Regions from separate parts of the Paenibacillus sp. N22P23 genome, predicted to be linked through region 2. Evidence: predicted binding sites of a transcription regulator. Region 2 holds the regulator's gene; the other holds the start of a gene.
The links. The regulator Rex, encoded in region 2, represses fermentation and respiration genes when NADH is low (regulators of the CRP and FNR family bind a similar motif). The targets are predictions, from matches to a motif close to TTGTGAAATATTTCACAA.

Region 1 (5,218 bases), on a different contig from region 2:
GTTCCAATATCTTCAGCAAGCCACGCCTTTATTTGAGCCCGCAGCATATCAGTCGCACTGCTCCCAAACGACGCTGCAAATTGTACGTCATACATCTTCAATTCGCTCCTCTGTTATCCCGTACTCCCGGTGGAGGACGGTATGCTTGCGCCAGAGCACATCATTTCGCTCCGGAAAATCTTCACGACTATGCGCGCCGCGGCTTTCTTCCCGTGTCAGGGCAGACTCTGCCGTGAGTATCGCGCATGTCAGCAGATTCGCAAACTCGTATTCTTCACGTTTCGTAATGACGGATTGAAAAATGGATCGCAGCCGCTTCAACTCCTCGAGCCCTTTGTTCAGCCCACTGGCATCACGATTCAACCCAACGTAGCGAACCATCGTCTTCTGCAGCTTCAACCGCTTCTCGACTACCGCCTGAATTGGCGATTCGCTCCGCTTCAGCGATGTCATGCGGATATCGGTATGGCCTTCAAGCGGAGGCAGCGCATTAATACGTTCCACGATTCGCCGTCCAAATACGATCGCTTCGGACAATGAATTGCTCGCCAAGCGATTCGCACCGTGAACGCCGGTCGATGAGCATTCGCCGCAGGCAAACAGCCGCCGTAAATTCGTCTCGCCGCTCAAGTCGGTTTTTACGCCGCCCATCATATAATGCGCCGCAGGGGCAACGGGAATCCAATCCGACGTCAAATCAAGTCCGAAATTCAAACAGAACTCATAAATATTCGGAAACCGGTGTCTCACCATATCCGCTGATTCATGTGTCACATCAATATAAACAAAGGTGGACTTGGTCGCTTCCATCTCGCTCACAATCGCTCGGGCAACGACATCGCGCGGAGCCAGCTCAAGCTGCTCATGGTATTTCTCCATAAACCGCTCACCGCGAATGTTCCGAAGCACCGCACCCTCGCCGCGAACCGCTTCCGAAATCAGAAAACGAGGCGCGCCCGGGTAACAGAGCGATGTTGGATGAAATTGAATAAACTCCACATCTTGTATGTATGCACCTGCACGATAAGCCATTGCAATTCCGTCTCCGGTAGCCACTTCAGGATTCGTCGTATAACGATATAGCTGCCCTGCTCCGCCAGAGCAGAGAATGGTTGCTTTGCCGCGCACGAACAATCGCTGTCCATCCGGCTTCTGCACCAGTGCGCCCACGCAAACACCGTCATCCGTAATCAGATCGATGACAAAATGATCATCCCAGACTTCAATGCGCGGATTCGCAATCGCTTTCTCCGACAATGCACGAACGATTTCGAAGCCGGTTGCATCTCCATTGGCATGCAAAATACGGCGCTGACTGTGCGCACCTTCCTTGGTGAGCGCAAACTCGCCGTTCTCTTGGTCAAACTGTGTGCCCATGCGGACCAAATCCTCTACGCCTTTCGTGCCTTCATGCACGAGTACATCGACGGCTTCATGCGAACAAAGTCCGGCACCGGCAATAAGCGTATCCTGACGATGATAGGCCGGGGAGTCATCCTCGGAAATAACGGCCGCAATGCCGCCTTGCGCATAACGCGTATTGCTGTCCATAAGCGACTTCTTCGTAATCATGAGCACATCATTCGTCTCACTGGCTTTAATCGCGGTAAAAAGACCGGCAATGCCGGCCCCGATAACAATGACATCTTTATGAATGACTGGCAGCCCTTCGAGTTCAACATCAACGAGATAACGTGGAATCATAAGTGCAACTTTCCTTTCTCATGGAAAGAGAGTAGCGCATGCTACTTCACTTGTAACATGCGCTCCAGGGATAGACGGGCTTGATTGGCAACCTGCTCTGGCACGTAAATTTGCGGCTGCATTGTTTCCAGACATTTAACGAGCTTCTTTAGGTTGTTTACTTTCATGTTCGGACAAACCAAGTACTTCGTTGCAAAGTGGAAGGTTTTGTTCGGGCTGTCCAGACGAAGCTGATACCCTGTTCCATCTTCTGTTCCGACGATAAATTCTTGGCAATCCGATTCTTTACAATATTTTATAATGGCGGTTGTACTGCCAACGAAATCGCCAAGCTCTACCACTTCAGGACGGCATTCAGGATGAACGACGAACTGTGCGTTTGGATATTTCGCTTTCATTTCTTCAACATCTTTGACGGTCAGCATGTCATGCGTGTTGCAGTAGCCTTCCCAGATGATCATTTTTTTGTCCGTCTTCTGCTGCACATAATGACCAAGGTTCTTGTCCGGCACCCAAATAATTTCGTCTGAATCGACCGAATTCACGACACGCACGGCATTAGCAGAGGTACAGCAAATATCGGTTTCCGCTTTGATTTCGGCGGAAGAGTTGATATAGGTGACGACTTTCGCATTCGGATGCTGTGCTTTCAGCTTCCGCAAGCCATCGACGTTTACCATGTCAGCCATTGGACAGCCGGCACGCTCATCGGGAATGATAACGGTCTTGTTCGGCGCCAGAATTTTAGCGCTTTCGCCCATAAAATGAACACCGCAAAACACGATTACATCTGCATCCGTTTCCGCTGCCTTCTGCGCAAGCAGGAAGGAGTCTCCACGGAAATCGGCCACTTCTTGAATTTCATCACGCTGATAATAATGCGCAAGTATAATGGCGTTACGCTCTTTCTTCAATTGCAACAATCGTTCCCGTAGTTCACGGTTTTGTTCCGCTTTCCTTTCGAGAGCCAATGCTTCCATAGCTAAATTCCCCTCTTTTCACTAACTTTGTGAACTGATGCACAAACTTGGCTGTTCGTTCACCATGATTTATCGAAAATGCTGTTATTCCGCTGTGTATTTCATAATCCTTATCATGCCCACGTCGCAAGCTGCTTGATTCGCAAGAGCCTTTACAAGGGATTAACCTTAAATTTACACAAGGTCGTGTAAGCTGTCAACAGACAAAAGAGGCCGTTTTAACCGATCTACGGAAGGTTTACGCATGTAAGGAAGTTACCAAGCCCGCAGGCTTACTCGTCCTCCCTCTATAGCGCTAAAGCGTCATTTTCGCAAAAAAGGCTGCCCGTGCAGTTGCCTGCGACCGGACAGCCTTTGAGGACTATCAACTTCTATTCATTAGGACTTCGGTGTACCGTCGTCGTCTTCGTTACCGCTGTCTGGATCAATTGGAGGTGTCAATTCGCCTGGCTCCTTCGAACCGATACGAACCTTCACGCCGCCAATCGTATCGATAATCGGCTCTGCTTTTGGCTCGGAGGAAACTACTGTACTGCTTTCGCCCTCGCCATCTACTGCAGATCCGCCTTCGATCAGACGCTTGATTTGCTCAATCTCCAACGTTTCTTCGGTAAGGAGCGTTTGTGCAATGAGATGCATTTCTTTGCTCTTCTCCGTAAGAAGCTGTTTCGCACGAGCATAGCAGTCTTGAATGAAGCTCTGCATCTCTTGGTCAATTTCATAAGCGATGGCATCGGAGTAGTTCTGCTCATGTCCAATGTCACGGCCCAAGAAAACTTGGCTTTGCGAGCTGCTGCCGAATTGCATCGGTCCGAGCTTGTCGCTCATCCCGTATTCCATAATCATCGCACGAACAATGCTCGTCGCTGATTTGAAATCACTGTATGCGCCAGTGCCGATTTCGCCGATGTAGATCTCTTCGGCTACGCGGCCGGCAAGCAATCCCGTTACTTTATCGAGCAATTCCTGCTTCGTTGTCAGCATGCGGTCGCCATCTTTTGGAAGCATGATGACATAGCCGCCTGCGCGTCCGCGCGGGATAATCGTTACTTTGTGAACCTGATCCGCATGCTCGAGGAAATAGCCTGCAATCGTATGGCCCGCTTCATGATAGGCAACGATCCGCTTCTCACGGTCACTGATGACGCGGCTGCGTTTCTCTGTACCGACGATAACGCGGTCAATCGCTTCGTCCACTTCGGACATTGCGATTTCTTTCTTGTTGCGGCGAGCGGCCAGAAGCGCTGCTTCGTTAAGCAGGTTCTCTAGATCCGCACCGGTAAAGCCTGTTGTGCGCTTCGCGATAACATCGAGTTTGACGTCTTTGTTAAGCGGCTTATTGCGCGCATGCACTTTCAGTACTGCTTCACGGCCTTTCACATCCGGACGGTCAACCGTAATTTGACGGTCAAAACGACCTGGACGAAGAAGGGCAGGGTCAAGAATATCCGGACGGTTGGTTGCCGCCACGATAATGATGCCTTCGTTAGCTCCGAAGCCGTCCATTTCAACGAGGAGCTGATTGAGCGTTTGTTCGCGCTCATCATGCCCGCCGCCGAGACCGGCACCGCGCTGACGTCCAACGGCATCGATTTCATCGATAAAGATAATACATGGTGCATTCTTCTTCGCATTCTCGAACAAGTCACGAACACGGGAAGCACCGACACCGACGAACATTTCAACGAAGTCCGAACCGGATATGCTGAAGAACGGTACGCCTGCTTCGCCTGCAACTGCGCGAGCAAGCAACGTTTTACCAGTACCCGGAGGGCCGACGAGCAGTACCCCTTTCGGAATACGAGCGCCTACGGCTGCGAATTTGCGCGGATCCTTCAAGAATTCGACAACCTCGACAAGTTCTTGTTTCTCCTCGTCGGCGCCTGCCACATCCTCGAATGTTACGCGCTTCTTCTCTTCGTTATACAATCTGGCACGGCTCTTGCCAAAGTTCATCACTTTGCCGCCGCCGCCTTGCGCCTGATTGATCAGGAAGAAGAACAAAATAAAGATGATCACGAATGGAATGATGGAGGTCAAGAAGGTGAGCCAAATGCTCTGTCCTTCCATCGGCTTAACTTCCATTGCGAATTTGTTTTTTAGCTGCGCGTCGTTAATTTCTTTAACGACAAACTCCTCAACGCTGGCATGAGTGTAGAATTGGGCTGAATCCGAACTTTCCGGTTTGTTCTTGTACTCACCGGTAATCAAGTAAGAGTAGCCGTCGAACTGAAGCTCAATTTGCTTCACGTTGTCACTGCCCAGCTCCTGCCTAAATTGATCGTAACGGATTTCAGTGGTGGAGTCATTTTGGCTGCTGATAAATTGGAAGATCCCGACGGTCACCAAAAAAATAATCAAATAAAAGCCAGTATTACGGATGATCCGATTCATCCCCTACCTCCTCTCAAGACGCAAAAAATAAGATGACCTTGCACGATAAGCCCCCGTGATCGGGAGCCTTCGATACATGGCTGATTGCATGGACTGTCTCAAACCTTACTTCTCGTAAACTTCAGGCTTCAAAATGCCGA
Region 2 (5,218 bases):
GGTTTGTTCTCCGCATGGATATTGAGAATATGCGCGCGGCCTTTCTTATCCGGCAAATCAACGGCGATATGACGGTCGAATCGGCCTGGACGCAGCAATGCGCTATCCAGCATTTCCTTGCGGTTCGTTGCACCGATCAGCAGAATACGCGGCGTATCCGACGTATGAATACCGTCAAGCTCTGTTAACAGCTGATTCAGCGTTTGATCGTACTCGCGCTGCTGTCCGCCATCACGTTTTCCACCAATTACATCGATCTCATCAATGAAAATAACGGCGCTTTCCTTGTTCTGCTTAGCTGCCTTCTGACGAGCTTCCTTGAACAATTCACGGATACGGCTTGCGCCGACGCCGACATACATCTCCACAAACTCAGAGCCGGAGGCGGCCACATAGACCGAATCCGTATAATGTGCCGCCGCTTTCGCCAGCAGCGTTTTCCCTGTTCCGGGAGGACCTGTAAGCAAGATGCCCTTCAGTGGACGAATACCGAATTTCGAAATTTGATCGACATGGATCAGAAAATCAAGTGCTTCGACGAGCTCCTGCTTCGCCCGGTCCTGTCCGCCAATTTGGTCAAATGATAGCGGCTTCGTCGGCCTTACCTTTCCTCTGCTTCCGCCGCCAACGGTAGCTAGATTGCCGCGCGTCTTCGCCATGTAGAGCAATCCGCCAACAATACCAGCAAGGAATACGAGTGGAATGGTGTTTACACCTACATAAAACTGTAAAAATAAGATAAAGACCGGCACGAAGCCGATCGCCATTTCTTTCCCATACTTAAGCATTCGGCCACGCTCCCAACGTAATTGGCGTACGAGGCAAGACGATATACTTCTCGGATTTGCTGTCTTTTAACGTAATATATACATTACTATCATCCATTTCGGATACAGCCGTAACACCGGCGTACTTGTTCTGGACTTGCTTCAAGGTTGCCGGAATATCCGCATAATTGCGATGCTCCATAGCCTGCGCAATATCGAAGAGCATCGATGACCAAACATCATCCAGCTGTTTTGACGTATTTTCAGTTCGGATATCAAGCTTAAGCTCACGATTTCCGATCATGTTATCGCCTTTCGTTGCAATCGTATCGTAAACGTCCCGCAGATTCGCATCACGGTCCAGCTTTAAATCTATCGTAACCGAGCTGCGGTCAATTACCGGCTCGCCTTCTATGACGCCAGGTGTTTCGGCAACAATTCGTTCCAGTGGCCCTATCGTCGCCACATTACGGTGTATATACCAGCCGCCAACTAACAAGCCGGCGGAAATCACAGCAGTTAGAATGGCTGGAAGCAAACGTATTTTCATAGCAAAAAGCCCCCTTCATCGAACAATTTGCGCTGCACTTTCGTCTATCACTTGCTGCTATACGAAAGTATATCACAACCTGCTGATGCAGAGGGCGTGTAATAAAAGGGAACTCTGGTCGAACTTACTTCATGTCATTTGCTTTTTACCTGGCAGGCAGCTTATACGTAATCAGAAACACGCCATCACGGAAACGATAAAACTCATAATAATGATTCGTTACACCGGCTTGATTACGGGAATAAAATACTTCCCACACCGGCTCACCTCCGAATAATCCGAGCTTCAAATGGGAGATGGCGGCGTCCGGCTTCCCAAGTAGAAACCGTTCCTTGATCTCTGTTTTCGCGATGCCTTCATCTGCACGAAGCGTAATGGACTCATTTTGCTTCAACCATACATATGTAATGTCACCGTTATGGTCTTTCCCTTTCACAATCCAGACCGGTTCATCCCAAACATAATGATAAGAACTGTCCACACTGCTGAGACTGCCTCGATCCTTAGCCTCGGCTTCTGCAGCTTGTTCTTCTTTCCAAACAGGAGACTGCACAGACCGATAGTACCAGTTGAGCGCAATCAAGATCAGAATGATCAAGGTCGCACTAAGCGCAATCCATCGGCCTGCTGTCAATACCGGCGGTCTTTTGCGTCGATTCGCACGCATTAGCTCGAGAGCAGCCTTTCAAAGCAGCGCTGCGCCTCAGCGCGAATTTGCGCTTCATCCAGGAAGACACATTCGCTTTGCTTAACCACTTGAACACCATCTACCCATACATGCACGACGTCGCGCCCTGATCCGGAATACACCAGATGCGAGACAATTTCAGTCTGCGGATAGAAATGCGGCTGTTCGATATTCAAGGCGATGAAATCAGCCTTCATGCCCGGTTTGAGCATACCTAGCCGTTCTTCCTGCCAGATCGCACGTGCACCATATACGGTGCCAAGCTTGAGTGCTTCCCAAGCCGGAACTGCAGTTGGATCGCCTGAGATACCTTTGTGGATAAGGGCAGCCAAACGAATTTCATCAAACAGATCCAAATTATTATTGCTCGCCGCACTGTCAGTGCCAAGCGATACGGTTACGCCGGCTTTCAGCATATCCGGCACACGGGCAATGCCGCTTGCAAGCTTCAGGTTGCTTGCTGGGTTATGGGAGACGCTGACGCCGCGCTCGGCAAGCAGCGCGATCTCTTCATCCGTCAAATGAACCGCATGCGCGACCAAAGCCGGGCGAGAGAAGAAACCGAGCTTGTCCAGATGCTCGACAGGACGGCAGCCATAATCATTGACATTGAATTGTACTTCCGCAGCCGTTTCCGACATATGCGTATGCAGCGGCAGATCAAGTTCATTCGCAGCCTCTACGATACGAGCGATATAATCCGGTGGGCATGTGTACGGAGCATGCGGTGAAAGCATCGTACGAATACGACCGTTTGCTCTTCCGTTCCACTCTTGAGCAAATTGCTTGGCTTCATCCAGCTTTGCTGTTTGCACATCCGGCGGGCAAAGTCCGATTACACCGCGAGTCAGCAGACCCCTCATGCCGGATTGCTCTACAACCTCAGCTACGATGTGCATCCGATCATACATGTCGACGAAAGTCGTCGTTCCGGATTTCAGCATCTCAGCTACGGCGAGCGCTGTTCCCCAGCGTGCATCTTCATCCGTGTATTTGCCTTCCATTGGCCACATCTTCTGCTCCAGCCATACTTGCAGCGCTTCATCGTCGGAATAACCGCGAAGCAACGACATCGCAGCATGTCCGTGGGTATTAATTAAACCAGGCATGAACACAAGCCCTTGGCCATCTAAACGTTCAGCCCCTGCAGGAGCAGGATCCGGCGCTAGTTCATCCAAATATAGAATCGTATCGCCTTCCACAACCATATGCCCTTTTAATACGGGACGCTGTTCGTCCATCGTGACAAAAGTGCCGTTCTCAATCCACAACCGTTTCATTCTCGTCGTCCCCTTCTTCGTCCAAGTAATACGCTAAGCTCAGCAGTTCAGTGGTGAAATTCGCATAGTGGATGCGCACATGCTCCTGTACCCTTAGAATCGTTGGGGCAAAATTCAAGATCCCGTCCACGCCTGCTTCCACGAATTTATCTGCAACATTTTGCGCTTCAATTGCAGGTACTGTAATGATTCCAATGCGGATATTGCACTCCGCTACCGTTTCCTTCAATTTATCCATCGGCAATACCGTCAACCCGTTAATGGAGGCGCCAACCATAGATGGATGAACGTCGAATACGGCTGTAATCTTCATATTATCCTTCAGATACGTATTATAGTTGCACAGCGCTCGGCCTAAATTACCGGCACCGACCAGCCCTACATTCAGCGGCTGGTCCAGCTTTAGGATTTGACGGATCTTCTCGATGAGATAAGTGACGTCATAACCGATCCCTTTTCGACCAAAATCACCAAAATAAGCGAGATCTTTACGGATTTGGGCCGGATTCAGATCCAGCTTGTTCCCAAGCTCTTGCGATGAAACCGTCTGGACATCCCGCATGTTCAGATCGTTCAAGACCTGCAGATAAACCGGTAGTCTGCGAACGACCGCCTCGGATATTTTCATCGGCTTCATTTCTCCACCTCTTCTTCACTTGGACTTGGCGCAAGCCATTCGCGTATGCGCGGTACAATTTGCTCCAAATGCATATGTTCGATCTTCGGCCCCGGCAAGGAATACAGGAAGTATTTTCCATAATACGTATCAATCACTCTAGTATCGTAGATAAGAACGATGCCGCGGTCCTTAGCAGTCCGTACAAGGCGGCCAAAGCCCTGCTTGAAGCGAATAACCGCTTGCGGGATGGAAAGCTTCATAAACGGGTTCTGCTTCTGCTCCTGCAGCAATTCTGACTTCGCTTCTACAAGTGGATGGTTAGGCGGCTGGAAAGGAAGTCTAACGATAGCAAGACATGTCAGCGCATCTCCGGGTATATCTACGCCTTCCCAGAAGCTGCTTGTTCCGAGCAGAACAGATGCTTGCTGCTGTTGAAATCTTCTGGTCAGCTTGCTGCGATTACTGCTGTCGATCCCCTGTCCGAGAACGTGAATACCGGTCGGCGCTAGCGCTTCCTTGAGCGGATCATAGACCTGCTTCAGCATCCTGTAAGACGTGAAGAGAACGAGCATACGTCCTTTTGTCTCAATAGCTGCCTCTGTCAGTGACTTCACCAGCATATCATTAAATTGTGGATCGCCGGCCGCACCTTTCAATACAGGAAAGTTACGCGGAATAATGACCAGCGCTTGCTCTCTGTAATTAAATGGAGACGGCAATTGAACCGTCTTGAGTCTTCCCTGCTCCTCATCTTGTGTTAGACCAAGCTGTTCACAAGCATATTGAAATGATTTCTGAACGGATAAGGTCGCTGAAGTGAGAATGACGCTTTTCTTAATATCGAAGAAATAAGTTCGCAGCTGGCTGCTCACATCTGCAGGTACAGCATACAGCTGAATCGATTTCGCTCTTGAATTGCTGTTTGCTTCAAGCCAGTATACCGTATCTGTCTTATCCGCCTTCATAAACTGACGCAGATCATCTCTTGCCCTTGACAGATCTTTGATCGTGCCGCTTAAATCCGTCACCAGCGCGGCAATGCCAGGATCGTCGATCTCTTCTTTGATGGCAGCAAACACTTTATCGAGCGGACGAATGATTTGGCTTAAGTAGCCGTTAATCGCTTCCTCAATGAGCTGTGCATCCGACCAATAGTCCGGCAGCTTAGCGCTGCGGAGTCTGAGTACGAACTGTCCGGTCTCGCCGCTTGTGGCGTCTCCTGAGCTCTTCGTACCGGAAGCACTGTTTCCCATCAAGGTGTACAGCATTTCAAATAAACGATCCCATTCATCACGCAAGTCGCCGAATACGGGA

Region 1: a site for Rex is predicted at 2,712-2,729, ahead of nadA (quinolinate synthase NadA). Genes of this name have one in related genera too.

Annotation. Positions count from the first base shown of each region.
Region 1 covers NZ_JBXENT010000015.1:17,206-22,423, forward strand. Annotated here, with positions in the region: gene nadC (carboxylating nicotinate-nucleotide diphosphorylase) at 1-47, opposite strand, end outside; gene nadB (L-aspartate oxidase) at 88-1,704, opposite strand; gene nadA (quinolinate synthase NadA) at 1,746-2,684, opposite strand; gene ftsH (ATP-dependent zinc metalloprotease FtsH) at 3,063-5,078, opposite strand; gene hpt (hypoxanthine phosphoribosyltransferase) at 5,184-5,218, opposite strand, start outside.
Region 2 covers NZ_JBXENT010000001.1:460,855-466,072, reverse strand. Annotated here, with positions in the region: gene AC506A_RS02345 (AAA family ATPase) at 1-788, opposite strand, end outside; gene AC506A_RS02340 (hypothetical protein) at 781-1,317, opposite strand; gene AC506A_RS02335 (cell wall elongation regulator TseB-like domain-containing protein) at 1,463-1,984, opposite strand; gene AC506A_RS02330 (amidohydrolase) at 1,984-3,285, opposite strand; gene AC506A_RS02325 (redox-sensing transcriptional repressor Rex) at 3,266-3,922, opposite strand; gene dinG (ATP-dependent DNA helicase DinG) at 3,919-5,218, opposite strand, start outside.